2 regions of the Pseudoalteromonas sp. SG41-1 genome follow, and region 2 is predicted to be linked to the other one. Evidence: riboswitches for the same ligand, from Rfam matches in the RefSeq annotation. Region 2 holds a riboswitch; the other holds the start of a gene.
The links. A riboswitch is a leader RNA that binds a small molecule or an ion and turns the genes downstream of it on or off. The one in region 2 is predicted to bind cobalamin.

Region 1 (15,570 bases), on a different contig from region 2:
ACAGTAATAACTTCACCAGTACAACTTGTTGCATCATTAGTCAGCGCTCCTTTGAGCACGTTACAGTATTGCCCTGGAGCCATATCTGTTTGCACGGTGGTATTGAGTGTTGAGCCTTCTTTATTAATGGCAACATGCCCTGAACTTCCTCTACCAAATGCTATTTGATTGTTAGTATTATCCCACCAATTGGTTGTTGCCCAGTTATCAGCCGTATTATTTCTAAAATCTACGCCACCTGCAATGTATGCCCAACGATGCTCACATTGCCAATTACTCGCAAAGCATTCTAAATTACCGTTGTTATGCACAGGTACGCTTGGACCACCAGCATCTGTGTCACCATGATAGTCGTAACTAGACATTACTTTTGGATAACCATACGGGTAAGCCAACATAAATACGTTTGCTAAGTCGTACAAGCGGCCATCTTCAAAGGTAATTACATTACCGGCACCACCATGACCGCGTTGATTATCATGATTATCTACAAATACTACAGCTGATGCACTTGGCATAAACCCCCACCCTTCACCAAAATTACTTAACCATGCGAGCGAGCCATTCCTAAAGGTATTGCCAAGTTCAGTGCTGTATTTAAACTCCGTAACTAAACCTGACGCTAAATACTCAGAGGCACCAACAGCCTCGCCACCTTGATCAATTACTTCTTGAAAGACCACTGGCGAGCCATTCACTTTCGCCATTAAACTTTGAATATCACTGGCTGCAACATGTTTAGAGGCATCAAACCGAAACCCCTTAACACCAATGGCTTGTAATTCATTAATGTAAGCCGCTAATGTGTTTTGGACATACGTTGCAGCGGTATCTAAATCTGCTAGTCCAACTAACTCACAGTTTTGTACTCGGTAACGATCGTTGCCGTAGTCAGAGCCATTAATGGCGCAACTGGTGTGAAAGTCTTGTGGGCTATAAATTGGGTATTGTTTATTACCATAGGTATTACCAGCGGTACCTGTACCACTGCCTGCAGCCATATGATTGATTAAAGTATCTACATAAATATCAACGCCAGCGGCATTACAGCGATTAACCATATCAATAAACTGCTCGCGGTTACCGCCTCGGCTTTGCAATAGGTAACTGACAGGTTGATAACGCGTCCACCATTGGCTGCCTTGTATATGTTCATTAGGCGGCGATACCTGTACCGCTGCATAGCCTTTAGGTCCTAGGTATTGTTCACATTCGAGGGCTACATCTTGCCAGTTCCATTCAAATAGATGGACGAATGTTGTTGGTGTTGCATTTGCAATCGACGTAGCACTTAGGGCAATGCTTAGCCCAATAGTGGTTACTATTTTTTTAATTTTCATTGTGTGTTCCGTTGTGTTGTCAAGTAATAGGCATTCTATATTTACAAAGAATTAACAATAGAGAGGTTCTCACAAAATGAAAATTGAATACGTATGCAATCAAAAATTCAAAAACACCATCGATTATGGATGCTTAGCCAAATGCAGTGGCACGAGTATATCGCTAACTTATTCTTTGTGTGTGTTGGAGTGTTTATTAACGGGCAGTACAGAGCAGTAAAAACTAGTATACGGTTTTTATACTAATCTTGAAATTTGGGGTTAGCTTTTTCAGACTGCAGTTTGCTCTACAAAGTGATTATTTATGTTGCGCGTTTTTGCGATTTTGGCATTCATTAAGAACCTGCAGCTTTTGTGCAGGACTTGCACTGTGCCACGCGAGAATTTCATCAAGGGTTCTAAAGCAACCGATACAGGTATCGTTTTTATCCAAACAACAATGCCGAATACATGGGCTACTTGGTTCTTCATTGCTCACTTTAATGTTATTCATTAATTTTACCTTCGACTTTACTTATTAGACACTAGCCTTAGTTTTAGCTCGTGTCTAATAAGTGCAGTAGATAATCGGCTAGCGATAACTAAACTATGACCACTGCCTTTTACTTGTTTTGATGCTTCGCCATAAATGGTTGCAGTCTTTCAAGCAGTAGGCCTTGTTTTAACTGCCCTTCTTGCATACCTAACTGCGCACCTATTTGCATCAATTCTGGTGATTTAGCTAGAAACTTTTGCCCTGTGGGTGTTTCATAAAAGGCGGTTAACTCATTGATTTCTTTGTCAGTGAAATTCTCTGAGTAGACTTCAACCAATTCAGCTAAAATTACTTGCTGATCAAAATCATATTTAAACCAATCTCGGTAAATATTTTTCAGCTCTTCTTTCGCCGCTGCATCCAATTTTAACTGTGCCGCCATTTGCTCAATAACCGGCAACATAGCTTCAAAACCACCGGTCATCTGCTTATCCATGTCCATTACTGAGAACATTCTTTCAACTGGGCTGGTTGCTTGCTCTTCTGCATAACTGAGGTTGGTTAATATTAATAGTGAAAACGCACATATTGATAGGAGTTTTTTCATTGTAATTTCCTTATACAGGGATAAATAAACATGCACTTATCTTACTCTTATTGTTGCTGTCTATCAGTAGAAAACTTAATACTGGTAAATATGCGCAAATCAACAACTGTATTACCAGCTGTAAATTTGTGTAAATTAGCACTATCAACAGGTAAATATTACCTGTTGATAGAACCATTTATTGTTCTGAGTGCTGGCGCTTTTCAGTGATCATCGCATCGAGTTTTTCACCGCCTTTAATACCAAAATCAAGGGTGCGAATTGGGAATGGAATACTAATATCAGCGTCACTTAGCGCTTGTTTGACTGCCACAATTGCTTTATGGCGTACGGTCATAAAGTCTGCCTCGCCGGGGTATTTTATCCAAAACCACACCAGTAAGTTGACACTACTGTCTCCAAACCCTTCAGCATAAACAGCGGTTTCGTCTTGTTTAATTACAAAATCAAATTCATTGATTTTTTTAACTATCACCTCAGCTGCCAGCTCTGGGTCATCACCATATGAAATGCCCACCGGCACTTCAATGCGGCGTACACCTAAGGTACTGTAATTACGTAATACATTACGAAAAAGTATTTTGTTAGGCACTAAAATCAATTGCCCATAAAAGTTTTCGATAAGCGTGTTGCGCAAATTTATTGAGCGCACATTGCCAAAAACATCATCGGTTTTTATAACATCGCCTGTTTTAAAGGGTTTGCGAATACCCATAGCAATACCAGCGATTAGGTTCTCTGTCATATCTTGAAAGGCAAAACCAATTGCTAGACCAACAATCCCAGCACCAGCCAGTAATGACGTTACAGTGCCTTTTAGCCCTATAAAATCGAGGGCAACAAATAACCCAACACACAGTACTATCATCTTGAATATCGATGCCATTAAGTCTGCAATTTGTTGGGAGTCTAACGAGCGGCGTAAAACATTGCGCATCATCGAACCTAAAAAACGCGCGAGAATTGAGAAAACAATGGCGATGATCACCGCCACTATAAAATTAGGTATATGACTTATTACGACATCAAACCAGCCACCGAGTTTTTCTTCAATAAGTTTTTCGGCATCGCTGATAGAAGGTATTTTTAGCATTGCTTAACCTTGATTATTTTATAAATAGTCTCAGGTTATTGCAAAATAAGCGCCAAAACTAAAAAGCCATGCATTGCATGGCTTTTAAACAGATTAATAACTAGTTTTGTTCATCTCTTAGAAATACTGGCTCCAGCTCTTTTTGGGTCGCTTCGCTACTGTAGTAGTAACCATCAACAGTAAACTTTTTTAAATCGCTTAACTGGGTAACTTTATTCTCAATAATGTAGCGAGCCATCAAGCCGCGAGCTTTTTTAGCATAAAAGCTGATAATTTTATATTGGCCGTTTTTACAGTCTTTAAAGTGTGGAGTAATGATTTGCGCGTTTAAGGCTTTTTTATCAACCGCTTTAAAATACTCGTTTGATGCTAAATTTACTAGATATTGGCTATCTTGCTCAGCGAGTACGCTATTTAGTTTATCAGCAATAATACTGCCCCAAAATTCATAGAGGTTTTTACCACGGCTGTTATCAAGCTTAGTGCCCATTTCTAAGCGATACGCTTGCATTAAATCAAGTGGTTTTAATAACCCGTAAAGGCCTGACAAAATACGTAGATGACTTTGCGCGTAATCAAGTTGCCCGGCAGTTAAGCTGTTTGCATCTAAACCACCATATACATCGCCATTAAAAGCCATCACGGCTTGTTTAGCGTTGTCGGTAGTAAACGGTTGCGACCATTCACTAAAGCGCGCAGCATTAAGGCCTGCAAGCTTATCGCTAATTTTCATTAAACTGCCAATTTGTGCCGGCGTTAATTCGCGGCACACCGTCATCAACTCTTCGCTGTGCTCAAGTAACTCAGGTTGCGTGAATTTATCAGTGCTTGCTTGGCTCTCGAAATCTAAATTTTTTGCAGGTGAAATAACAGTGATCATAGTTAGCTATTGACTTGGAAATTATTTAATGTCAATTTCAACATTAAATGAAACGAAAAGCACGTTTTGTTTATATCAATTAGTTAGAATTGATTGGTATGATACCTACCTTATTCGCACAGCAAATTATGCTATGCACCTTCGTTCTTCACTGATACGGACATAAGACCTATTAAGCGCTGTCACAGTGCTGCAGTATAAGGTAGTTACAGTAGATTTTCTTTTAACTTGCTTGGAATGAGGAAAGCAAATGACTTCAGCTCTACAAAGGCTCAAACAACATTCATCTATCGTGGCCGACACTGGTGATATTGAAGCGATTAAAAAACACCAACCGGAAGATGCAACAACTAACCCTTCATTGCTATTAAAAGCCAGTGAAATTGAAGCCTATAAGCCGTATTTAGATAAAGCGTGGAGTTATGCTAAAGAAACCGAGCAAGACGCTGCTAAACAATTAGAACTAGCCTGTGACTACTTTGCTGTATTACTAGGTAAAGAGATCAGTGACATTGTGCCGGGTTATATTTCAACCGAAGTTGATGCACGTTTATCATTTGATACTCAAGCAACAATTGCTAAAGCACACACATTACTAAGCCTTTATGAAAAAGAAGGTGTGAGCAAAGATAAAATCTTAATCAAAGTTGCCTCAACGTGGGAAGGTATTAAAGCCGCAGAGCAACTTGAAAAAGAAGGTACTAAGTGTAACTTAACGCTGCTATTTAGTGATGCTCAAGCCCGTGCTTGTGCAGATGCTAACGTATTTTTGATTTCACCATTTGTTGGCCGTATTTTAGATTGGCACGTTGCTAACGGCTTAGAAAAACCAACTGATCCATTACAAGATCCAGGCGTGCAATCAGTACGCAGTATTTTTGAATTTTATAAGCGTCATGATTATAAAACGGTTGTTATGGGCGCAAGTTTCCGTAACACCGGTGAAATCATCGCACTAACTGGTTGCGATAAACTAACCATCAGTCCTAACCTTTTAGAAGAGCTAGGCAACCTTGAAGGTGCACAGGAGTATTTACTTGAAAGTGATATTACTAAAGAGCCTAAACCTGCACCACTAACTGAAGCTCAGTTCCGTTGGTTACATAATCAAGATGCCATGGCGACAGAAAAACTAGCTGAAGGTATTCGTTCTTTTGCTGATGCACAAGAGCAACTAGAAGCGCGTTTTAAAGCAATGTAATCGCTTTTATCGTTTAAATTAAACGTCGCATTTGCGGCGTTTTTTTATGCCTGAAAATAATCTCTATTCATTAATTTATCACTTACCTGTAACATAAATGTCACTTTTTTATTCTATTTTAGTGTGGCCTGTGGTATAGGTATTTTCGAGGTTCAAAAAATTCAATAGGAGAAGTTCATGGATAGCCTAGACGATATTTTAGAGATATTAGAAGGTCCTGATACAACAAGAAAGACCTCTCAGAAAAATAAAAAGAGAAAATGGCGCGAAATCGAAGCTTTAAAAGACAAGCAACGTTTACGTAAAGAACTACAGGAACTAGACTTTTTTACAGACAATATTGCGATTGATGAATTAGATTTTTAATTTCGCAATAGCTACTAACCAACTAAAAGGCCCTTACCGATAAAGTAAGGGCCTTTGTTTATATCAGTTAACGTATATTCTGCGCAGGATAACCTAGCATCTACAATTCCTAAACTTGCCAATCGATCGCTGTTTGCCCTTGCTGTGTTAATAACTGATTGGTTGCGGAAAAATGCTGGCAACCAAAGAAGCCACGATGCGCAGACAACGGCGATGGGTGCGGGCCATTTAAAATATGGTGACGCGTACTATCAATGCCTTTACCTTTCTTTTGTGCGTGAGCACCCCATAAAATAAATACCACACCTTCACAGTGTTGATTAATATGGGCAATAACCTTATCGGTAAACTGCTCCCAACCTAAGTGTTTATGGGAATGGGCTTGGCCTTGCTCAACAGTCAGTACGGTATTAAGTAAAAACACCCCTTGCTCTGCCCAGCGTTGTAAATAACCGTGCGTAGGCACGCGAAAACCATCGATATCTGTAGCCAGCTCTTTATAGATATTTTTTAATGAGGGGGGAAGTTTACCAACCTCTGGTAATACCGAAAAACACAAACCATGTGCTTGTCCTTCGCCGTGGTAAGGATCTTGTCCTAAAATAACCACTTTTATATTACTTAACGGTGTTGCATCAAATGCACTAAATACATACTGCTCTGGCGGATATACAGCAATACCTTCGCTGCGCTTTTGAGCAACTGTATCCAACGTCTGCTGCATATAAGTTTTTGCACATTCGGTTTTTAAAAAGTCTTGCCAATCACTCATTGTGCCTCCTTAATTGCAACGCGTGAATCATCTATTTTAGTACACATATCAGCAAGACCATCCAACATACGCGTGGTAAAACGGTGTAGTAAATCAGCATTGACGCTAATAAACTGGTGGTGCTTTACCGCGGGTACTTCGGGCCATTGTGTCCAATCAATCACAGTTTGCTGCGCTTGTGACTTCTCATTAGGCAATATAATTATCTCTGGTTTTGCCACGATCACATTTTCAATACTTATCAGAGGGTAATCAGTTCGGCTGCTAGCAAATACATTACGACCTTGGCAAATTTCGATTAACTGATTGATCCAGGTATTTTTACCCACCGTCATCATCGGTTCTGCCCATAGCTGGTAAAATACCGCGACCTTACTTTTACCTTGCTGCTTGGCTTTGATTACAGCAATTTTTTGCTCAAATTCAAGTGCGGCTTGCTCGGCTGATTGCTCACGTCCAGTAAGCTCACCTAAACGGCGCAGTTCATTGGGTACTTTATCTACTTCACTGGCGTCACTGTAAATTATATCAATACCAAAACTTTTAATACGTGCTAAATCCTCAGCTTTGCTACCCGTTTTCCATGCTAAAACTAAATCAGGTTTGAGGGCCAGTAGCTTTTCTATTTGAATACCTTGGTGACCACCGATACGTGGGATATCATTGGCCGCAGCAGGGAAATCAGCATATTCCACGGTTCCCACGATTTGCTCACCAGCGCCGATGGTATACAGGTTTTCAACAATATGCGGGGCCAAGGCGATAATTCTTAATTGCTGCTTGTTAGGATCAGCCACGAGCTTAAAGCAGCACAGAGCCAGCGATAAAACGAGTACAAGCCTAAGCGTAGCCATTAATAATCAAATCCTATTTGCGCTTTAACACCAGCATCAAATGCATGCTTAACATTGCGCACTTCACTAACAGTATCAGCTAAGTCAGTTAACTTGCGGTGCGCACCACGGCCAGTAATAATTAAAGATTGCATTGGCGGACGATTAGCGATCACTTCGAGTGCTTCGTCTAAATCAATGTAGCCGTAGGTGATCATATAAGTAATTTCATCAAGTAATACTAAATTAATTGATTCGTCAGCCAACATACGTTTTGCTTCTTGCCAAGTCGCTTGCGCCGCTGCGGTATCTGATTCTTTATTTTGCGTCTCCCAGGTAAAACCTGTGTTCATAATGGCAAATTCAACCCCTGCGCCTTGCAATACATTACGCTCACCACACGGCCAAGTACCTTTAATAAACTGGCACACAGCAGCTTTCATGCCATGGCCTACACAACGTGTTACCGTGCCAAACCCTGAGGTTGATTTACCTTTACCGTTACCGGTGATCACCTGAAAAACACCTTTCTCAGTTTGTGCTGCGGCTATACGCTCATCAACTTTATCTTTTACTTTTTGTTGGCGTTGTTGGTGCTTGTCGCTCATGATTAACTCCTTCCCAGTTTTGGTAAATTTGCGTTATTTTGTCTAAATCTAAATGTTCTTTACACATCGTGGCTAAGCGCGTTAAGTGCTGCTCGCGATGTGTGTCTATATCTATTAATTGGGTAATACCACTATTTGGCAATACCCAATCCAGTATTAGTTGCGTAGCTGCACTGCTATCAAATAAGCCATGTAAGTAAGTACCTGCTATACAATCATCATCTGATATAAAGCCATCTTGCCTAACATGCTGTGGATGCTGAGTAAATTGTAAAAAAGGCTTTTTAAATGCTGGGCCAGCGCTGCAACCAGCGTGTATTTCATAGCCTGCGACTTTTGCTTGTTGACCGCCAAGATGGATCACACCAGCAGCTTGAGTTAGTACTTTATGCTGCCCTAAGTGAGTGGCAAAATCAGCAAGCCCTAAAGCTTTACAGTGTGTTTTACTTGATTCCACACCCTCAGGGTCATAAATATCTGTGCCGAGCATTTGCAAACCTCCGCAAATACCTAATAACTTACCGCCATAACGCAAGTGACGCTGAATCTGCTCGCCCCAGCCTTCATTGTTTAAAAAGGCTAAATCATTAATAACATTTTTACTGCCAGGAATGATGATCAGATCAACGTGTGGAATTGCTTGAGTATGGCGAATGTAATTAATGTCAATTTGCGGGTTTAAACGCAGCGCATCAAAATCAGTGTGGTTACTAATATGAGGAAGTAGCAATACTGCGATTTTTATTTTTGCTTGGCTTACTTGATTATCTATCGCTACCGCGTCTTCAGCATCGAGGGCGAGATCATGTAAATACGGCAACACCCCTAAAACTGGTTTACCGGTGTACTCTTCAAGCCAATCAAGGCCACCTTGCAATAAGCCTATATCGCCACGAAAACGGTTGATCACAAAGCCTTTTACTCGGGCTTGTTCTGACTCGCTTAATAGCGCAAGAGTACCGACCAAATGCGCAAACACACCGCCTTTATCTATATCTGCAATAATGATCACGGGGCAATCAACCGCTTCGGCGTAACCCATATTAGCAATATCACCCGCACGTAGATTAATTTCAGCCGGACTGCCCGCACCTTCAACTACCAGTAGCTCAAACTCTTCGCTTAAACGCTGTTGCGAAGCCAGTACCGCATCCATCGCGACTTTTTTATAATCATGATAAGCACCTGCTTCCATATTACTAATGGCTTTACCGTGAATTATCACTTGAGCGCCAGTATCACTATTGGGCTTGAGTAAAATGGGGTTAAAATCAACCCGTGGCACCACTTTAGCTGCAATCGCCTGAAGTGCTTGCGCACGACCTATTTCGCCGCCATCTTCTGTTACAGCGCTGTTTAAGGCCATATTTTGCGGTTTGAATGGAGCAACTTTGATCCCGCGTTCAACAAATACCCGGCACAATGCTGCAACTAAAGTACTTTTCCCTGCATCAGAAGTCGTACCTTGTACCATTAATGTTTTCATCATGACTGCCCTTTCAGTGTTAAGGCAAGACCTGCCATTATAAATTCAACTCGCGCAGCTTTTGCGGCAATGGCTTGATGTAACCAGCCTGATTCATCTACAAACCGGCGGCTTAGCTCGCCCAGAGGCACAATACCGTGGCCAACTTCGTTACTGACAAAAATCACTTGCCCCGGTAAATTTTCAAGGGTATTTAGTAGTGCTGATTTCTGTTCATCCCAACAATCACTTGTGGCGTGACATAAACAGTTACTTAACCATAAGGTTAAGCAATCAACTAAAATACAGTTATCTTTGCTGCTGTGTGTTTGTAACGCCTCAGCCAATGCAATTGGCTCCTCAACTAACGGCCAATCTACAGGGCGCTGTTGTTGATGATGGACTATACGATCTTGCATTTCAGTATCGTGGGCTTGCGCCGTTGCGAGGTAAATAACGCTTTTATTGCTTTGCTGTGCAAGCTGTTCAGCAAAGCGGCTTTTTCCACTGCGTGCGCCGCCTAAAATAAATGTGTGGTTAGCGTTCATAATACACTCACGAAAGTTAAGTAAATGGCAATTTCACTTAGCTGCTGCGCCGCACCTAAACAATCGCCAGTGTAACCACCTAACTGCTGTTTAAACCAGCGGATCAAAATGACTCTTAGGATCAGTAATACTGCTACAAGAATGAATACGGTTTGCCATAACAATACACCAACAGCAATCAAGCTAACCAGTAAAGTAGCGGCGGTTACAAGTAACGTAACTAAACTAGTGACCGATAGGTGCATAGCAAGCGGCTTTACTTTTGAAGTCGCATCCTCACTTACATACTCCATCCCCATAATTAAACTGGTTGCCACTACTCGGCTTACACATTGCCCGATAACAACTGCACTCAATACAGTAATCAATGACTCACTAAGAAAGAGTAGGCTTTGAAATTTAACCAGCAGCATAATAAGTAATGCCGCTGCACCATAAGTACCAAGACGACTGTCTTTCATAATGGCAAGCTTTTGCGACACCTGCCAACCACTGCCAAAACCATCCCATACATCGGCCCAGCCATCTTCATGAAATGCGCCTGTTAATAACAACCCGACCGCCATCATTAGTAATACACTTATTGATGCTGGTAACAGTAATTGAAAAACGCCGTAGCTGAGTGCTAATAATCCACCAAGCAGTAAACCCACTAAAGCAAAATAGCGACTTGCTTGATTTAAATGAGCACCGGTTACATTAAAGCGCAACTGCACCGGTAGCCGGGTTAAAAAGCTAATTGCTAATAACAGTAACTGCCATTGCGTTACTTTATTTGCCTCTGGGTTAGGCATTAACTGACAACCTGCTTAACACCAGCATCAGCAAAACTAGCCATCTGATTATAAAAACCAAGTGCGGCTTGCAATAATGGTAAACTTAACGCAGCGCCAGTGCCTTCACCCAAGCGTAAATCAAGTTGCAGCAGTGGCTTAACATCGAGTGCGTTTAACATCAGTCGATGGCCTTGCTCATTTGAGCAATGTGCAAAAATTAAATAATCTTTCACTGCTGGGTTAATATTAATTGCGGCCATTGCCGCAGCACTACAAATAAAGCCATCAACTACTACAGCCATGCCTTGCTCAGCCGCAGCCAACATAGCTCCCGTAATATGCACAATTTCAAAGCCACCTAACGCTGCAAGTAGTGAAATAGGATCTGCTAAATGTAACTGATGCAATACCAGCGCTTGCTCTACAACTGTTATTTTACGCGTAACAATATCATCACTAACACCCGTGCCTTTGCCAACACACTGCTGTGCAGGTAAATTCAGCATAGCTGCCATAATCGCTGCTGCACTAGTGGTATTACCTATGCCCATTTCGCCAAAGGCAATTGTATTACAACCACTATGACTGAGCTGCTGCACCAGCTGTTTAGCATTATTAAAGCCTTGCTGTACCTGCGCGGTATTCATTGCCATGTCTGTATTAAGTGGCTTTGTTATACTTCCTAGACGGCAATTATGGACACTTGGCGCTGTGACTGGATGCAAAATACCACAATCAATCACTTCTAATTGCCAACCTAACTGTTGGCAAAAGACATTAATAGCGGCACCACCGCTGACAAAATTAGCTACCATTTGTGAGGTGACATCACTGGGCGCTATCGATACCCCTTGTGCAGCAACACCATGATCTCCTGCAAATACCAGCAAAGTAGGCTTATTGATTGCAGGTGCAAAGGTTTTAAAAGCATCTTCGCTTGCCACTTTTTGGCTAAACAAAGTAACCAGTTGTATTGCACATTGTTCTAACTGTCCAAGTGCACCAAGCGGTTTAGTTTTTTGGTTAATCTTATCAATGATGAGGTGACCAAATTGATTAGTTACTGTGGGTATATTAAACATCTGACTAACTCTCTCGCTTGCGAAAATAAAGTAACGATAAAAAGAAAATACTGCCTATTGCAGAAGTAATAACACCGATTGGCAATTCTTGATTTGCAAGTAAAACACGCGATAGCACATCAACCCACACCATAAATATACCGCCAACTAAAGCCGTCATGATCAAACCAGTAATAGTGCCTTGCGACACAAAAAACCGTACTATATGCGGGATCATCAAACCAACAAAACCAATACCACCACACATCGCCACTAACACTGCAGTGATCAATGAGCTCAATACCAACATTAATAACCGAAACCGCTGTACCGGTATTCCTAAAGTTGCAGCACTTTCATCACCTAGTAACATTGCATTTAGTTGCCGACGAAAACCCATCATCAGCCCGGTGCAACTAATAATAACTAAAGCGGGTAACCATAACGTTGACCATTGTGCGCGAGCAAAGCTGCCTAGCGTCCAAAATAAAATAGCCGTGATCGCCTGCGGATCACTAAAATATAAAAGTAAGCTGGTAAAGGCACTGAATAAAAAGGATAAAGCGACCCCAGCCAAGAGCATGCTTTCAACTTGTCCGCGACCTGCTCGTCCGGCAATAAAAACCAGTAATAACATAGTCAATAAACTACCAACAAATGCCGCGGCCGACATTGTTATTCCCGCGCTGACTCCTGTTAGTGTCATAAAACATACCACACCAAATGAGGCTCCCGATGAAATACCAAATAAGTAAGGATCGGCTAACGGATTACGGGTTACGGTTTGTAAAATTAAACCAGCAATAGCTAGACCAGAGCCAGCTAAAAACGCCAACAATGTTCGTGGCATTCGCAGTTGCCATATGATCCGCGCTATAAAGGAGTCATCTCCCTGACCTATAATACTGTGGTATACATCAATGAATTTACTGGCCGCAGCACCAAAGCTAAGTGCTATAAAAATGCTCGACAAGGCAAAGAATAACGCCACGCTGACTGCAAAATAATTATTTTTTTGCATCAACGCCACCACCTTGATAACCGTAAAAATAGGTAATACGCGGAATGACCTTATTTAATTGTTTACTCTGTGGATGCGCCGAGACTTCGGCACAGACACCAAATACTTCGCTGAGCATTTCTTCCGTGATGACATATTCTGGGCTACCCGTTGCAACTAACTCACCTTGCTTTATCACCAGTAGTTCATCACACATACTTGCTGCAAGATTAAGATCATGGAACGACGCTAATACCGTTACATTTAGCGATTTAGCCAACTCCATTAATTGAATTTGATATTTAATATCTAAGTGGCTGGTAGGCTCGTCCATAATTAATAATTGAGGGCTTTGTACAATTGAACGTGCTATCAATGCGCGTTGCTTCTCGCCACCGGAAAGGGAATCAAACGATTGCTGTAAATGATGGCTCAAGCCAACTTGCTCAATCGCCTGAAAAATAATTTGTTGATCATTTTTAGTTGTCGAACTAAATAAGCTTTTATGCGGCGTAAGGCCAAGACTCACTACATCATAAAGCGATAGGTTAAATTGCGAAGGTGTTTCTTGCAGCACCACAGCAACTTGCTTGGCATATTCATCCGCACTTAGCTGCCAAATATTTTTCCCTGCAAATATAACCTCACCGCACACTGGTTTAGTGTAACGGTATAAACAACGCAATAAACTTGATTTACCTGCGCCATTAGGCCCTAACAAACCGATAAACTGGCCTGGTTTTATTGCAAAATTAATATCGTGCAAAATGGCGGTATTTGCCACCGACCACGATAAATTAGCTACTTCAAGTAAAGGGGGATCAATTACTGCTGGTATTTGCAATGTGTTATCTCTCTAGCAATAGCTAAACCCAATACACTACAAACCATTATGATCATGGTGATAATAGAAGAGTTAGCCCGCTCAATAGGTAATAAATTAACGTATTTTGTATCTGACTTATCGCGCTTGCGACTTACAGTTGCGGGAACAGTTGAGGAGTTACACCCCATTCCAAAATACATAAGGCTCTATTATGGGCGGGTGAGTAAATATTTCAATTAATATCTTTCTAGACGGCTAAAAATAGTCTTTTAAAACACAATTCTGGGCCATGCTTTATCGCTATCATCTATGTAAATATCAATACAAATAAGCTTCCCATAACCGATTGAAAATATGTTTTGCTGATTCGACTCTTTTGGTAACTGACAAATAATACCTAATAGTTGCTTGATCACTCCGGCATGCGTTAAAACTAATTGTGCTTGAGTGTGATTACTTGCAATATCAATTAGTAACGTTTGCCACCACGTTGCTATTCGCTGATAAAAATCTCTCATACTTTCGCCATGAGGAGGAGTTACTTGCCAAGGGCTTTGCCAAAAATCGCCAAGACTAGGAGGATCCGTCTGTTGCCACAAATCATCATATTTACAGCCATCCCAATCACCAAAATTAAACTCTCGGAGCTGATCGGTCAGAAAAAGTGGTATTTGCTGGGCATGGCTAAAAGATCTGGCAAATTCGCTACAACGTTTCAAAGTCGAACTTTGTACAAGCTCAATATTAGTTAGCTCATTGCACGCTTGATGTAATTGCGCACGGCCAAGTTCACTGAGTAAAAAATCTGTCTGTCCGGCCAAGACTCCTTGCTCAATCAATTCGCCATGGCGTAATAAATAAACGCGACTAGAAAATGGCGGCATAAAACCCTCTTACATTAAAGAAAAGTACTTTTAACAATAGCATAATGGTCATCCTAAACGGATTAAGCGCACATCAAAATGTAGAACGGCATTAGCTCCTATTTTTCCACCATTCCCCTTGCGTCCCCACGCCAGCTCTGCAGGAATTACAAATTCATAGCGAGAACCAACCGACATCAATAAAATACCTTCTCGTAATCCTTCGATTGCCTCATCTAAGGTAAATACTTCAGGCATTCCAGCTTTATAACTATCAGCTATTACGCTGCCATCAGCAAGCATAATACGCTGATTGATGACCACGGTATCTGTGTCAGTTACTCGCACACCAGAGATCTCATCTATTACTTTATACATCAAACCAGAAGCACACAGTTGAGTATCAGCATGATTACTAAATTTAACTATGAAGCTTTCACTGTTTTTACGATTGAGTCCTGATGAACCTTTTGATTTAGTTGTTTTTTTACGTGCCATGAAGCCCCACTATTTGTATGATAAATATAATAATCTTATCGCATAGGTAGAGGCCTAAACGCAAGTTTTATAGTGAGTTTGCGAGTTTTTCAAAACAATAAAATGATCTTAATGATTGGCGCTGTCTTTGCCCGCCAGCATAATCTCACTGCTAAATCACTTTCCTGCAAACGTAAAAAAGCCCGACTATTTCTAGTCGGGCTTTCTTTAATTAGATCCTGGCAATGTCCTACTTTCACATAGCAAATGCTACACTATCATCGGCGCTATTTCGTTTCACTACTGAGTTCGGCATGGGATCAGGTGGGTCCAAAACGCTATTGTTACCAAGAAAATTCTTTTCAATTTTCTTATTTTA
Region 2 (15,570 bases):
TGCCATTGTGAGATAAAATCAGTTGGCATTGAGCGCTTAAAAAAGGCTTTAGTTGCCTAAATGCGGTGGCAACTTGATATGCTTTAACAGTAAAAATAACAACATCGACTTGGCCGTGCTCAGATAATTGAGTCAGGTTTGTCAGTTGGCAATTAATTGCTTGTTTTGGCGCGTTTGCTTGTTGATAAAAACGAGGTTCGTCAATAGCATGCTTGGTAAGTAGGGTAACCCTGTGCTGTTGACTCAAATAATGGCTATAGAGCAGCCCAATGGCACCATCGCCAACGACGAATATATTAGCCATTTTGATTCTTTTTAAAACGAGAATAAATACCGAACAACAAAAAGAAACTAGCAGCCCCAGAAAAGTCAGCAACAACATCAGCAACAGATGCGCTACGATAAGGGATTGTGCTTTGCATTAGCTCAATAGCGATACCATAAAATGCTAATAACACGAGGTGAACGAATACAGGTAGCTTGAACGCTCTGACCATGACGGCTGCCAGAACAAAGAAAATAATAAAATGCACTAACTTATCTAGATGAGGCAGTGACGATACCCCAACGCCCCTAAAATCGCGGGCAAACAAAAAGGTAAATACCAGAATACTGATTAAAAATAGAGTTTGATAAACACGCCGAGTCACGAAAAATCCTAAATCGTTTAAAAATAGAACCGCAGTATATCAAACAAATTTCGTATCGCACCTGAACAAAGCATAGAAAAGTGTAAAGATTTATAAAATTTATATAGTATAATTATCGACAATATAAATTTGAATTAAAAATATCTTGTTAGGAGAGACTTATGCCTTCATTTGACATTGTTTCGGAAGTCGAAATGAACGAAGCAAAAAATGCTGTTGATAACGCTAACCGTGAACTTGAAACTCGCTTTGACTTTAGAGGCGTTGATGCGTCAATAGAGCTTAATGATAAAACCATTAAACTAAAAGCAGAAGCTGATTCACAGGTTATGCAGTTGTTTGATATTTTAGCGAGCAAAATATCAAAACGCGGTATGGACGTATCAAGTTTAGAGCTGCAAGATATTTCACGTGCGGGAAAAAATGTTTACCGTAATGTTGCGCTAAAGCAAGGTATCGAAAAAGATATGGCTAAAAAAGTCGTTAAAGCCATTAAAGACTCTAAAGTAAAAGTACAAGCCGCGATCCAAGGCGAAGAAGTACGTGTAACGGGTAAAAAACGTGATGACCTACAAGAAGCCATGCAAGTAGTACGCAGTGCTGATTTAGGGCAACCATTTCAGTTTAAAAACTTTAGAGATTAGAAAGCTAGGAGCTAGGTTTCTAGGTGCTAGAAAAAGCCAAATTGCAGCAATGTAGTTTGGCTTTTTTAGTTTAGAACTTATGATTATTCCTAGAACCTAGAGTATTTAGATGTATAGCCGTCCATTGACTTTTGTGCTTAAAATAATCACAATAGCGACCTATTTTCAAGGTGCTTGTGGTTACTTTTCAAGGTTGTTGATTAAGTAAAGCAAGATAATCGGGAAGTTGGTGGCGTTTATAGGATATAAACGAAGTCCAACACTGCCCCCGCAACGGTGATACATACTTTTAGCTAAATTTATTAGCGAGTTATGTTAAGTCCGGAGACCGGCCTTGAAGTCAATTTACTATCACTTGTGCGGTGGGCGCGGGTCAGGGGATATCATGTTAAACAAATCTACTCTAGGCGTAGCAATTGCCGCTGCGTTGTCTTTTTCTGTGTCTGCAGAGCAATCAATAGAACGCCTGACGGTAACCGCTAATAAATTTGAGCAATCAATTACTGATGTACTTGCCAGTGTAACTGTTATTGAGCGCAGTGATATTGAAACAAGTAATGTCCGTGATTTACCGAGTTTACTAGCAACCCAAGTTGGTTTTCAAATAAATTCCAATGGTGGCTTTGGGCAAAGTTCTGGCGTGTCACTTCGCGGTTCAAGCTCGCGACATACACTTATTTTGATTGATGGCGTACGTACGGGCTCTGCAACCCTTGGTTATAAATCAATTAGTAATATTCCTCTTAATTCAATAGAGCGCATTGAAATTGTTAAAGGCTCTCGTGCTGCAGTTTATGGGTCTGACGCGCTCGCTGGTGTGATCAATATTATTACTCGTACAAAGGAATCCGTCAGCCTAGATGCAACATTTGGTACTGATGCTTATCAAAATTATCAAGTTGCAGGTACAACGGTAGTTGATGCTGTTAAAGCGTCGTTTAATGCTGGGTTTGAAAAAACGGATGGCTTTGACGTATTGCAAGGCGTAGCACCGGATGAAGATGGTTATGAGAACAAAAATTTAGGATTTAATATTCGCTATGCAGATGAGCTGTTAGGTGAGCTTAAAGCGCTGGGTCAATACAGTGAAGGTAATGCACAATACGACAATGCTTTCTCGCCTATTGATAGTATCGTAGAAAATAATGAATTTGAAAATTATCAGCTAGGGCTGGGTTGGGATAAATCCTTTACCGATCATAAGCACTCAATTAATGTTGCTATTGCAACCGATGATTCTGACAACAAAGGCTATGATTACACTGGTGCGATTATTACTAATAGTTATAAAACAAAACGTAAACAATTTGATTACCACGGCAGTTATAATGCAAGCCAAGTTTTAACCGTTAATGGCGGGTTTAATTGGTATAAAGATGAAATATTTACTAATGGTAAGGCTTATCTAGCGGATAGCAAAGTAGCTAAAGCTGCATTTCTTGGGGGCTATTTTGATGATAATAAAGTCATTGCAAATTTAGCATTGCGTTTAGATGATGATGAGCAGTTTGGTAATGAAACAACTTACGCCGCAGCTGTTGGTTATCACTTAAATAAGCGTGCAACACTTCGATTGAGCCAAAGCACGGGCTTTAAAGCGCCAACATTTAATGATCTTTATTTTCCTGACCCTTTATCTCCAGGTAATCCAAATTTAGCACCAGAGACATCAACTAACCAAGAGTTAGGTTTGAGTTTAGACTTTTCTCAAGCAAAGCTTGATATATCAATATTCAGAAATAATATTGAAAACCTAATTGCATGGGCACCTAATGCAGCTGGTAAATGGCAGCCAGAAAATATAAATGAAGCACGCCATGAGGGTGTTGAGTTTAGCTTTGCCAATACAGTACTTGGTTTTGATAATCAGTTTAATTTTACTTATTTAAATGCTGAAAATACCGAAACGGGTGTAGCACAAACTAATGTTTCACCACGTACTGTGAACTGGTCTGTTGCGAAGCAGTGGGGCGATTTTGATGCCGGTTTTGATATGCAGTACCGTAGTGATCGTCAAGGTAAAGTAACAGAGCTTAGTTCTTATACGTTATGGAACTTAACTGCAAATTATCAATTTAACAGTGCGCTTTCATTTTCTGCTCGTGTTGAAAACTTATTTGATAAGCAATACAACGCGGTTGACTCAAGTATGGATTATGTAACTGGCGAAGTGTTTTACTACAATACAGTTGACCGTCGCTTCTTTGTTGGCGCAAGTTACCAGTTCTGATCTCGTTCTAGCTTAAATAAAAAAGCCCGACACTTTTGTTTGTCGGGCTTTTTTATATTTAGATGAAAATGCTTATTTAGCACTTTGCTTAGTTTACTAAAAACTGTTTATAGTCTTTTTCAAACTTTTTCAGCTTTGGTGCTATCAATAAACTGCAATAGCGTTGCTCAGGGTTTTCGTTGTAGTAGTCTTGGTGATACTGCTCTGCTGGGTAGTAAGTGGTTGCAGGGCTAACTTCAGTGACGATATCTTCGCGTATTTGGCTTTGTAATTTTGCAATATATTGATTAGTTTGCGCTTGCTGCTCGCTATCATGATAATAAATCACACTTCGATATTGGGTACCTATATCATTACCTTGGCGGTTTAGCTGAGTGGCATCATGCAGGGTAAAAAACATCGCCAGTAAGGTTTCATAGCTTATCAGGCTACTGTCAAACTTAATCTGTACAACCTCTGCGTGGCCGGTGAGGCCAGTGCAAATTTGTTTATACGTAGGCTCAGTTGTTTCGCCGCCAGTATAGCCAGAGCTTACTTGTAAAACGCCTTTCACGCGCCTAAACGCGGCATCAATACACCAAAAGCAGCCACCACCAAATGTTGCAGTTTCATTTGTTATACTCATTTAGTTGTTCCTTAAAGCTGTTAAATTACACGGATTATCTAGCGTAACAGAAGAACGAGCAAGGAGGTTTATTATTTCATTTAATTACGGCAGGGAAGTGTGTTGAAGTGAACAGTAGCGTTGCTATGGGTTTGCAACGCTACGATGAGATTAAAGCTCTTTTAGCGGCCTTTCAGCTTCTTGTTGGTTGAGCTTTTGTTGTAAAAACTCAGGAGACTGAGTATTGCGAGCCAGCGCATAGTACGCCGCAGGAACAACAAATAGCGTAAGTATGGTTGCGACAATAACACCAGTAAACACCACTACACCAATTACCATACGGCTCTCTGCACCAGGGCCTGAGGCTAGCACTAGTGGCACCGCACTCATTACCGTAGTCAAAGAGGTCATAATAATTGGTCGCAATCTTTGGGTTGCTGCTTGTAAAATAGCTTCACTAAACTCTACGCCTTTATCGCGCAATTGATTGGTAAATTCGACAATCAATATACCGTTCTTAGCACTAAGACCAATCAGCATTACAATGCCTATTTGGCTGTAAATGTTTATGGTTAGTCCTGCAACCCATAAACCAAACATTGCGCCCATCAAACCCAGTGGCACAGTGAGCATGATCACAAAGGGGTGCATAAAGCTTTCAAACTGAGCGGCTAAAACTAAGAAGGTAACAGTAAGCGCTAGAATGAAAACATACGTCATCGCTGAGGCACCTTCATAATATAATTGCGATTCACCTTTATAATCAATGGCGCCATCAATTTCGTTTTCTTCCATTGCCACTTTATTTAAAAAGTTAAGCGCTTCTTCAAGGGTGTAACCATCGGCGAGGTTAGCGCTCAAAGTAATAGCACGCATTCGGTTGTAACGATTTAGCCTTGATGCAGTGGCTTCTTCTTTTAAGCTAATTAAGCTATCTAGAGGAACCAGTTCATCACTGCGAGATTTTAAGTAAATATTTGATATATCGGTAGGATCAGCAAAGTCAGCTTTAGTGCCTTTTAAGATCACATCGTACTCTTCACCACGGTCAATAAAGGTGGTAACACGGCGTTGACCTAACATGGTTTCAAGGGTGCGGCCAACATCCGAAACTGAAATCCCTAAATCCGCCGCTTTGTTTTTATCGATACTGATCAAAAACTGCGGGAAGGTTTCTTTGTAGTCATGGTCAATACGCACCAGTCCTGGGTTTTTCTCTGCACGTTCAATGATCCGGTCTCGCCAATCAGCTAATTGTGCATAATCATTACCTTGCAGGACAAACTCAATGGGCCGTGATGAGCCACCGCCACCAATACCACGGCGCATAATAGCAAACGCGCGCACATCGGTGACTTCAGTCATTTTTGCACTGATCTCATCCATTACTTCCCAAGTTGAACGTTTACGTTCATCCCAGTCTGCCATACCAACAATTGCCACACCACCGCTGCCACCCCAGCCAGGAACGCGTACCAGCACTCGACTTAGTTCGCCCGCTTCGGAATAAGGCATTAAACGTTCTTCAATTTTTGCCATGTTGGCGGCGTTATTTTCATAACTTGCCCCTTCAGGGCCACTCATCATGATAAAGAAAGTACCACGGTCTTCTTTTGGCGTAAGTTCTGAAGGAATTTGTTGGAACAGTAAATAACTAACAAAACCAGCCAGCAGTAGGGTGATTGTTAAACCACCTGAACGCGTCATATTTGAGCGTAAAGAGTTTTTATAACTTTGCTCAATCTTACTAAAGATACGGTCCATCCATTGGCTGAATTTACTCTCTTTTGAGGATGGTTTAAGTACTAATGAACACAACGCTGGCGAGAGTGTTAATGCGGTAATGCTTGAGAAGAATACCGCGGCGCTGACGGCCATCGCAAACTCGGTAAATAATGCGCCGATACGGCCATCCATAAATACCAAGGGGACAAACACCGAGATCAGCACTAAGGTGGTGGCAATAATTGCAAAGCCAACCTCACGGGCGCCACGATAAGCGGCTAGTAGGGCAGGTTCGCCCAGTTCGATACGCCGGTGAATGTTTTCTAGCATTACAATCGCGTCATCAACAACCAAGCCAATTGCTAGCACCAGCGCCAGTAGTGTCAATAAGTTAATTGAGTAACCCATCGCCAATAAGAACATAAAGCTACCGACCAGCGCAACTGGGACTGTTACCGCTGGGATCAAGGTGGCGCGAATGTTCCCTAAAAATAAGAAGATAATTAATACCACCAAGGCCATAGAAATAGCCAAGGTTCTGTAAACCTCGTTAATTGATTCTTTAATGAATATTGACGAGTCGTAGCTGTCTTGAATAGTTGTGCCTTCTGGCAGGTTGCGTTTGATTTTTTCAAGTTCAGCACGGGCATTATCAACCACGGTAAGTGTATTCGCTTTAGCTTGTTTAACAATACCAAGGCCAACCATATTGCGGCCATTACCTCGGAATAAGCTTTCATCGTCAGCGGCTTCTAATTTTACATCAGCGACTTCACCAAGACGAACTAAGTAACCATCGTCGCCACGTTTAATTACTAGGTTTTGAAAATCACGCTGCTCTTTGTAACTACGCGCTGTTCGAACTGTAAAGTCACGGTCGATAGATTCTATCTCACCTGCAGGTAGCTCAACATTTTCAGTTCGTAGGGTGTTTTCTATGTCACTACTGGTTATGCCACGAGCAGCCATTGCTTGGCGGTTGAGCCAAATTTTCATGGCATATTTACGTTCACCACCAACACGTACATTGGAAACACCATCTACCACAGCTAAACGGTCGACAATAAAGCGCTGTGCATAATCAGATAGTTGCAATGAATCCATTGTGTCGCTATTGAGTAAAAACCATGCAATAGGGCTTTCATCACTGTTAGATTTAGATACTTCTGGCGGGCGTACTTGCTCAGGTAGACTATCAAGTGCGCGCGCTACACGTTCGCGGACATCGTTTGATGCGGCATCAATATCACGGCTGATATTAAATTCAATGGTAATATTTGAGCGGCCATTTCTACTTGATGAATTAATGCTTTTAATGCCTTCAATACCGGAAATACGGTTTTCCAGCACTTGGGTAATTTTTGTTTCAATGATCTCGGCTGACGCTCCCGTATATTCAGTGCTTACACTGACTATGGGTGATTCAATATCAGGATATTCGCGCAGCGGTAACATCGAAAAAGCCACTAAGCCAAAGGTTAGTAACAGTAGGTTAATTACAATTGCAAAAACGGGACGTTTGACACTGGTATCAGTAATTTTCACAGTTTACCCCTTCACAGTAACTTTGCTGCCTGAGCGAATTTTAATAATTCCTTCAGTAACAATTTGTTGCCCATTACTAATACCTTCATCAATGGCAACCCAACCATTGTGACGACCTGCAACGTGAACCTCTACTTTAGTGGCTATTCCGTCTTCAATTTGAAAAACATAATGTTTATCTTGTTGTGGGATCACCGCTTTCTCTGGCACCATCATCGCTTGATTCGAGCTAAGTTGTAACGCGGTCTTGAGCAACATGCCAGGGCGTAATAAACCACTTTTATTCGCGAAGCTTGCTGTGACTTCAACACTGCGGGTGATTGAATCAATCCGAGCACTAACGTGCGTTACTTTACCGGTGAAGGTTTTTTCAGGGTAAGCATCATTTTGGGTCATTACTTTCATGCCAACGTTTAATTGCGCAAGGTATTTTTCTGGGACTTTAAAATCGACTTTAATAATGCTTATATCATCTAAGCTTGTAATAATTGTGCTGTTATTTACATAAGCACCTACTGAGATCTGACGCTTACCTAAAATACCTGAAAAAGGCGCGATAATAGTCATTTCAGATAATTTTGTTTTGGCGTTTTCAAGCTGAGCTTCGGTTGCATCAACGCGAGAAAGTTGCTCTTCGAGTAATGACTTTGCAGTTGCTTGTGAGCGAGAAAGCTCTGTTAAGCGTTCAAGTTGACGTTTTTCTTCGCGTAAGTTGATTGCCAGCTCTTTAACAGTGAGCTCTTCTTGCTGCGATTGCAATTGTACGAGCTTTTGACCTTTACTGACTAAATCACCGTCTTTGAAATAAATGTCAGTTACGTAATCATTTTGTGCGCTTTGTATATAAATTGCTTGATTAGCGCGGGCACTGCCGATAGCCTCAATGAGGACAGCATTTTCTTCACTTGCAACAGTGTGAGCGGTTACTTGCGTTGCATTAACTGTGAAGTCAGATTGCTCACCTTGGCTGCTTGGTAAATAAAGATAAACACATAGCCCCAAAAGTAGAGTAATAATAAATGGAAAGAGCGCTTTGCCAGATTGCTTTGCATACATTGTTAAAAATACCGGAGAATTAATTGCCTCTAGTGTACAAAATTACAGCGTGAATTGGCGGCCGCGTATCTCATAAATCTGTCGGTTAGGCGTAAAAGTTCAGTTGTTTTTCATTTTGTTCCCATTTTATGTTTGTGTGTGAGAGAGTTATGAAGTTAACGAGCAAATGTCCGCGTTGTATGAAAATACGTAAATTGATAATTTGGGCTATAATTATGTACGCTTTTTATATTGTTTTTTATCGTTATGGTTAAACGCAAAAACGCTGTTTTGAAATTGCGTGCGCAAGGTGCGCGCAATGGTATCGAAACTCTCACTGTCGGTGCGGTTGGGCTTTTATTTATAATGCTAGTTAATTTACTGCGGCCCGACGAAATTAGCATTTTCGAAATTTTCTTGGTGAGTTTATGTTTGGCTGCCATTTTTGTTGGGTTTTTAAAAACCCAAGAGCCATTTTACAGTTTAGTTATTACAGAAAAGGAGCTTACTTACCAGCATAAGTATGGCTGCTGGTGTGTTAAGCAAGAAAATCTAAATTACAGTGGTATTCCTAAAGTAGAACAAGAACTTGAGCAACTTGAGTTAAATGCTGTAGGTATCAAACTTAACGACACCGATGAATTTTTATTACAACTAGGACCAAGAATTGCGGGTAAATTATTGATCGAACAACGACATTTATTTATGCAAGTAATTCAAAAACATTGCAAAAATGGCAATTGCCCATCAGAATGGTTAGTTGAGGATAATCATTACACTTCTGTGAATGGTCGCAGTTTTAATGGCCTTATAGCCATGTTTGCTAATAGAATGCGACATCTACGACAATTAACAGGATATGACTTACTGTTACCAGCAAGTGTATTGGATAGAAGTATTTGGGATTTTAGCCACAGCTTAAATGCATGGCGGAACAACCCAGTAGTATTTATTGAATCTCAATTAGAGAGTAAGACGCCTGAAAATAGGCGTTAGTTAGTAGGATGAAGCGATGAGTCAAGATAGATCTTTTATTAAAAGTGGCAGAAATACCATAATCCATAAAGATAAAAAACTCGATTTAGTGATCGTGAATTCTGAAGTGCACCCAAAAATAAAGGTAACTCAACATGGTTTAGAACCATTCAAAGAAGAGTTGCCAAAAAACCGTCGTGAAGCTAAAGAACGCTATTTAGAAATGGTCTATGTTGGCAGTGTAGACGTATTTGGTGAAGAGAAGCGTTTACTGTTTATTCAGGCGTTAGATGGCCGTGAGTATAAGATAGATTATAGTAAAATAGGCACAAAGTTATTTGTCCGTATTCACCAAGATAGCTATTTATAACATCCTCTCTTTTGTATCTGGCATTGTTGTTGCTTAATTTATTGATTGGCGTGGCTATTAACATTAAGGCTATGTAATTTCAGTTTTAAATGAGGAATCAGTGCATGAAATCCCCCTTGATAGTTTTACCGTTATTAGCTGTATTGACAGCATGCGGTGGCGGCGGAGGCGGCAACGATAATCCCGTGGTTGCAGCATCCGTTTTTGCTGGCGATGATCAGCGCATTATTGAAAAAAGTGAATTTACTATTGAAGCCAAAGGTTCGCCTGTTGATGGTACTTTTACGTGGCAGAGAGTAAGTGGACCAATTATTGACAGTTTCCCCCTTGATGGTGCACTACAAACAATTACCGCCCCCGATATTAAAGCAAACAGCGAATTATTATTGCGTGTTAGTTATCAAACCACAGATGGCCAATTAGTAAGTGATGACTTACTGATCGAAATTGAGTCAAATAATCAGCTTCCTCAGGTTATTGTTACTCAAACTTCACCCGAAACACTGCCTTCTGATTATAAAGATACAATTACTTTAAGTGGTGCCAGCTCAGTTGATCCGGATGAAAATGGCCAAATTAATAGCTATAACTGGCAACAAATTGCAGGACCAACGCTTGCTGTAGATAGTAATAGCAATGCAACAATTACTTTCACTCATCCGTTACTTGATACCAACACGCAGATCACTTGGCTGTTAACAGTTGTCGATGATGAGGGGGGAGAAGCAAGCACGCAATATTCACATACCTTAAATAAAACCAGCGATGTGATTATTGCCAATGCTGGTATTGATCAGAGTGCTATTGAGCTGGAAAAAGTGACCTTAGATGCTACAGGTTCAGAAACAGTAACAGACACCTTTAAATGCTATTGGCAACAAATATCTGGCAATGCAATACTTGATAATCAGCAACAATGCATTACCTCTTTTACTGCACCAGCGACCGAAGCGGTTAACACGCATACCTTTGAAGTAACCGTGACTGATAGCAAAGGGCGCACAGATACAGACACCGTCAATATCGTGGTTAAATCAAAACCGCTTGGTTTGCTCAATGATACCGGTATGGATAAATGTTACAACAACACCCAAGAAATAGCCTGTACGAGCCCTGACTTTCCTCGCCAAGATGCTGTTTTGGGTCGTGACAGCGTCGCAACTACACATATAGAAAAAGTCGGTAAAGGTGAATTGGCTTTTGATTTTACTAAATTAAATGAGTTCGCAGATGAACTGAGTGATTCTGCAAGCAACTTTAGTTGTATTCGCGATAACGTAACGGGTTTGATTTGGGAAGTAAAAAGCCCTAATACAGGCACTTTGCCAAATACGGCGTTGCGTGAAGGTCAAAATCACTACACATGGTATTTAAATAGTGGCGATGGCGTACAAACGGGGAGTGTACAAGGGACACCGAATAGTACTTGCCCAAGTAGTAGTAACTGTAATTTGCAGGTGTATATTAATGCCGTCAATACACTCGATTATTGTGGTGGTACCAACTGGCGAGTGCCTACTTACACAGAGTTATTAACGCTACTTAATTATGGCAAGCATGGACAATCAATATTGCTTGATGAGAATTATTTTCCTAATACGCCTAATAGCAACTTATTAGAGGATGGACTAATTTATTGGACCTCACAAACTTCGGCCGATGGTACCAGTTTATCGCAAGCGTATGTTTTTGATATGAGTAACGGCAATGATCTGGCTTATCCAAAAGGTAATACCGCCTTTGTGCGCTTGGTTAGAACTGCAGGAGCATCGCAATGAAATCATTATTAGTTGGCTTACTGCTACTTAGTCCTGCCGTGATGGCTGTGCAGACTTGCTACACTGGTGTGACCGAAACAACACCCGCAACCCGTTTTACAGTTAGTGTTGATGGCACCGTTAGCGACAGTGTAACCGGGCTAATGTGGCAAACCTGTAGTTATGGACAAGGTTATGATGTTGCCACCAACAGCTGTATTAATAGTGCTGTAAAAGTAAATTGGCAAGAGGCGCTAAGAGCCGCAGTGAATGACCGAACAGGTGCATATACAGATTGGCAAGTACCTAATAATAAAGAGCTTGCTAGTATTTTAGAGCACAGCTGTGTTACCCCAAGTATTAATCAGTCTGTATTTTTAGGTAATAAAAGTGAAAACTATTGGACAAATACTTCAGGTATTGCCGATAAAACTTCAGCTTGGGTATACACCTTTGACAGAGGCCTTAACAGTTTGCACGATAAAACCTCATTTGTGTACCTACGTCTAGTACGTTATGAAAAGTAGCTAGCTTAGTTAATTGAAATACTGCTGCAATATCTCTAACCGCGCTTGTTCTAGCGCGGTTTTTATTGCTGCGCCCTTAATGCCTTGCGTAATAAATTGCTGCGGGTTAATTGCTTTAGCTGCTTTGGTTGCTGTTAATAATTTTTGATTAGCCAGTGATGCTGCTTGGTTAATCTCAACGGCTTTAAGAACTGCCTCGAACCGTTCAGGGCGGCGCCATAAATCGAGTTGATTGCAGCAACGGAGTAGTTGCTGTGCGGTGATTGTTTGGCTACTTAAGGTTGCTTGGTGGGCATTAAGTTGTAATGCCAAATCGCGTACGTCATTTGGTAAACGAATAGTTTGACTGAGAATTTTAATCTCTTCTTGCGTCAATGATGCAGTGGCTTGTGCAAACAATAATGCCTGATCGGTTATATTTTGGCTTTGTGCGTAAGCGTAACGGTTTTTTAGTTGTTGATATAACTCATCGCTCCAGTTACCTGCTAAGGCAGGGCTGATTGCACTAAGCGCGCCTAACTGCGCTAAAATATTCAAAAACTCAGCAAATGCGCCATCCGTTAATGATTTTTCACATTCTAGCCAAATGCGTTCTGCGGTGAGTGTTTGTAACTCACCTTGGTTGATCATCTGTGTTAGCAATTGCTGGGTTTCTTCGGCAATCGTAAAACCAAGATAATGATAACGAGCTGCAAAACGGGCAACGCGTAATATACGTAGTGGATCTTCGCTAAATGCGTCAGATACATGGCGCAAAATGCGGTTGTCTAAATCTTGCTTGCCGCCATAAGGATCAATTAAGTTGCCATCTTGTGCTTTTGCAATAGCGTTAACGGTTAAATCGCGGCGGCGTAAGTCGTCTTCTAAGGTAACATCTGCTGAAAACTCGCAGACAAAGCCCGTGTAACCTTGGCCTTGTTTTCGCTCGGTACGAGCTAGTGCGTATTCTTCTTTAGTTTTTGGGTGTAAAAAAACGGGAAAGTCTTTACCAACTTGTTGATAGCCTTGTTTGATCAGTTGCTCAGGAGTTGCACCGACCACCACATAATCGCGCTCTTTGATGATTCGCCCTAATAGCTCATCACGAACTGCTCCACCGACCAAATAAACTTGCATAATTTCCCCTGAATATTAACTGTGCAAACTATTTTACGTTATTTAGCTAATAAAACGCTAACAAGGTTTTCACTTACGCTGTTTTTTTGCCATTATAGGCCGTGATTTAATCAGTAAGGAAATTTAGGGTGTATTTAAGCTATTTTGGCTTGTCAGAGAAACCGTTTTCAATCGCGCCAAATCCACAGTACTTATTTTTAAGCGAACGCCATAAAGAGGCGTTGGCGCATTTAACTTATGGCTTAGGTGAAGCCGGTGGGTTTGTATTGTTAACCGGTGAGGTGGGAACAGGGAAAACGACCTTAACCCGCAGTTTGCAAGAGCAGTTACCTGAAAACACACAAGTGGCGTTGATCCATAATCCAGCACTGTCACAATTGGAACTGTTAGCGAGTATTTGCGATGAATTTCATATTGTTTATGACGAGCAAAATGCGACGTTAAAAACCTTAACTGATGCAATTAAAAAGCATCTTGAAGCAAATCATCAAGCTGGTGGCCACACTATTTTGATTATTGATGAAGCTCAGCTTTTAGCCCCTGACGTACTAGAACAGCTTCGCTTATTAACTAACATAGAAACAAATCATAAAAAATTACTACAAATAGTATTGGTTGGTCAGCCAGAATTACAGGCTTTATTAAAGCGTAATGAGTTGCGTCAGTTAGCGCAGCGGATCACTGCTCGTTATCATTTACTACCGTTAACTGAAGGACAAACTTTTGCTTACGTTAAACATCGTTTGTATGTTGCAGGTTGTGATCGGGGACTATTCTCAAATGATGCGTTAAAAACGATTCACTTAGTTACTGCAGGTATTCCGCGTTTAGTAAATTTATTATGTGAACGCTGTTTAATGGGAGCTTTTTCTAAGCAGCTAACGATGATTGATAGTGATATAGTAATGCGCTCAGCACAAGAAGCGTTACCGCCGAGTGCATTAAGTTCCGTTAGCATAGAGCAGCAGTCGTCGTTTAATTGGCTCTATCCGTTGGCATTTTTAACTGTGCTCAGTCTGGGTATTGGTTTGTCGTTCATTCTTTAATTAATGGTCATATATGTCGTATTTATTAGATGCCTTAAAACAATCAGAACAACATGATGAAGCGTCAGCACATGACAGAAACGCTGAGCAATTAAAACAGCAGCAAGAACTACAGCGTTATCGTTTTATTGCGATTTCGCTTGGCTTGTTGGTTGCTTTTTTACTGACCTTGATGGCAGGGTTTTCAATTGGTAAATGGTTACAAAAAAATCATTTAAATACCCCTGAACAAATGGTAACGAGTGTTCAGGATCAATCAGTGGAGCCTGCTGATGACAAAACACCTGTGCCTGCCACAGTGAAGCCTGAGCAATCGATACCTGTGCAAACAAATCCAGTACAAACTAGCCCAGCGCAAGTTGCTAGCACGCAGCCGATGTCTCAGCCGCAATTTGTTCAACCTCAGCAATACCAACAAGCAACAGGGCAATATCAGTGGGTGCAAGTGCCAGTAAATACTGCACCAGCTTATCCGCAAGGTCAGCCAATACTGGTGCAAACACCTAATGGTTATCAGCAAGTATATGCAGCGCCTCAGCAGCAATATAATCCTAATGCAGTGCAAATGCAGCCAATGATTAACAATAGCGCTAGCAATATCGATATGAGTAAATACAAAGTATTGGGGAAGCCTCTTGGCGAACCGACTAGTGAGAAATCAAAGCCGGTTGCAACGGTAAGCGATGAAGAACTTGAAACTGTGCCAACGGCGCTTAAAAATGCCTTTGCTCGCGCTATCGAAGATACTCAAAGCACCCAATCTCATCAAGTAACGCAAGGCACTAAAAATTCATCTTATGCTGAGCCGATTGAGTTACTACCTGATGCTTTGTTGGCATTGATGCCAGAAATTAAATACCAAGCGCATATTTACTCATCATCACCTGATAAACGTTGGGTTAAGCTCAATAATCGGGAGTTGTATGAGGGGGATAGCATTGGGGACTTAAGAGTATTAGAGATCACTCCAGAGCAAACGGTGCTGAGCTTTGATGATTATGAATTTAGCTTAAAAGCGCTGCAAGATTGGCCCGAGTGAAGATTAGATAGCTACTTCGCGCAGGCCAATTTCGTTTTCGGCGATTATTACGGCAAAATTGAATTTTTGAAAAATCTAATTAAATCAATGTTGAAATCCGCTGGTTTAATGGCGGATTCTAACGAATCTTGAGTTCGGTTGTGCGCCAGATCTATATCTTGAACTTGTGTGTAGTGAGCGTGTTTTGCATTGTAAAAAGTTTTCACTTGAGGTTTAAGAGGGCTGCTAGGGTTGCTTTTGGTCACTAGGCCGACTTTTTGACTCGACAGTTTAACTAACGTGCCAACTGGATGAACGCCAATACACT

Region 1: linked by a shared signal. The riboswitch ahead of H5203_RS19970 (ABC transporter ATP-binding protein) and the one ahead of H5203_RS10700 (TonB-dependent receptor domain-containing protein) in region 2 are both predicted to bind cobalamin.

Annotation. Positions count from the first base shown of each region.
Region 1 is NZ_JACJFL010000055.1:153-15,722, reverse strand. It holds gene H5203_RS20045 (alpha-amylase family protein) at 1-1,340, opposite strand, end outside; gene H5203_RS20040 (DUF1289 domain-containing protein) at 1,639-1,833, opposite strand; gene H5203_RS20035 (DUF2059 domain-containing protein) at 1,943-2,422, opposite strand; gene H5203_RS20030 (mechanosensitive ion channel family protein) at 2,601-3,515, opposite strand; gene yaaA (peroxide stress protein YaaA) at 3,616-4,395, opposite strand; gene tal (transaldolase) at 4,646-5,596, shown strand; gene H5203_RS20015 (DUF3545 family protein) at 5,774-5,962, shown strand; gene ung (uracil-DNA glycosylase) at 6,072-6,734, opposite strand; gene H5203_RS20005 (cobalamin-binding protein) at 6,731-7,588, opposite strand; gene cobO (cob(I)yrinic acid a,c-diamide adenosyltransferase) at 7,588-8,175, opposite strand; gene H5203_RS19995 (cobyric acid synthase) at 8,132-9,661, opposite strand; gene cobU (bifunctional adenosylcobinamide kinase/adenosylcobinamide-phosphate guanylyltransferase) at 9,661-10,188, opposite strand; gene H5203_RS19985 (adenosylcobinamide-GDP ribazoletransferase) at 10,185-10,982, opposite strand; gene cobT (nicotinate-nucleotide--dimethylbenzimidazole phosphoribosyltransferase) at 10,982-12,046, opposite strand; gene H5203_RS19975 (iron ABC transporter permease) at 12,051-13,046, opposite strand; gene H5203_RS19970 (ABC transporter ATP-binding protein) at 13,033-13,869, opposite strand; cobalamin riboswitch at 13,955-14,080, opposite strand; gene H5203_RS19965 (histidine phosphatase family protein) at 14,121-14,735, opposite strand; gene H5203_RS19960 (FKBP-type peptidyl-prolyl cis-trans isomerase) at 14,784-15,212, opposite strand; rRNA gene rrf (5S ribosomal RNA) at 15,429-15,543, opposite strand.
Region 2 is NZ_JACJFL010000015.1:24,419-39,988, reverse strand. It holds gene H5203_RS10715 (ketopantoate reductase family protein) at 1-304, opposite strand, end outside; gene H5203_RS10710 (VanZ family protein) at 297-650, opposite strand; gene H5203_RS10705 (YajQ family cyclic di-GMP-binding protein) at 812-1,294, shown strand; cobalamin riboswitch at 1,468-1,646, shown strand; gene H5203_RS10700 (TonB-dependent receptor domain-containing protein) at 1,680-3,524, shown strand; gene msrA (peptide-methionine (S)-S-oxide reductase MsrA) at 3,613-4,149, opposite strand; gene H5203_RS10690 (efflux RND transporter permease subunit) at 4,300-7,398, opposite strand; gene H5203_RS10685 (efflux RND transporter periplasmic adaptor subunit) at 7,402-8,454, opposite strand; gene H5203_RS10680 (DUF2982 domain-containing protein) at 8,701-9,429, shown strand; gene H5203_RS10675 (hypothetical protein) at 9,446-9,778, shown strand; gene H5203_RS10670 (DUF1566 domain-containing protein) at 9,883-11,556, shown strand; gene H5203_RS10665 (DUF1566 domain-containing protein) at 11,553-12,062, shown strand; gene H5203_RS10660 (tRNA nucleotidyltransferase) at 12,072-13,178, opposite strand; gene H5203_RS10655 (ExeA family protein) at 13,307-14,224, shown strand; gene H5203_RS10650 (general secretion pathway protein GspB) at 14,238-15,263, shown strand; gene H5203_RS10645 (HD-GYP domain-containing protein) at 15,311-15,570, opposite strand, start outside.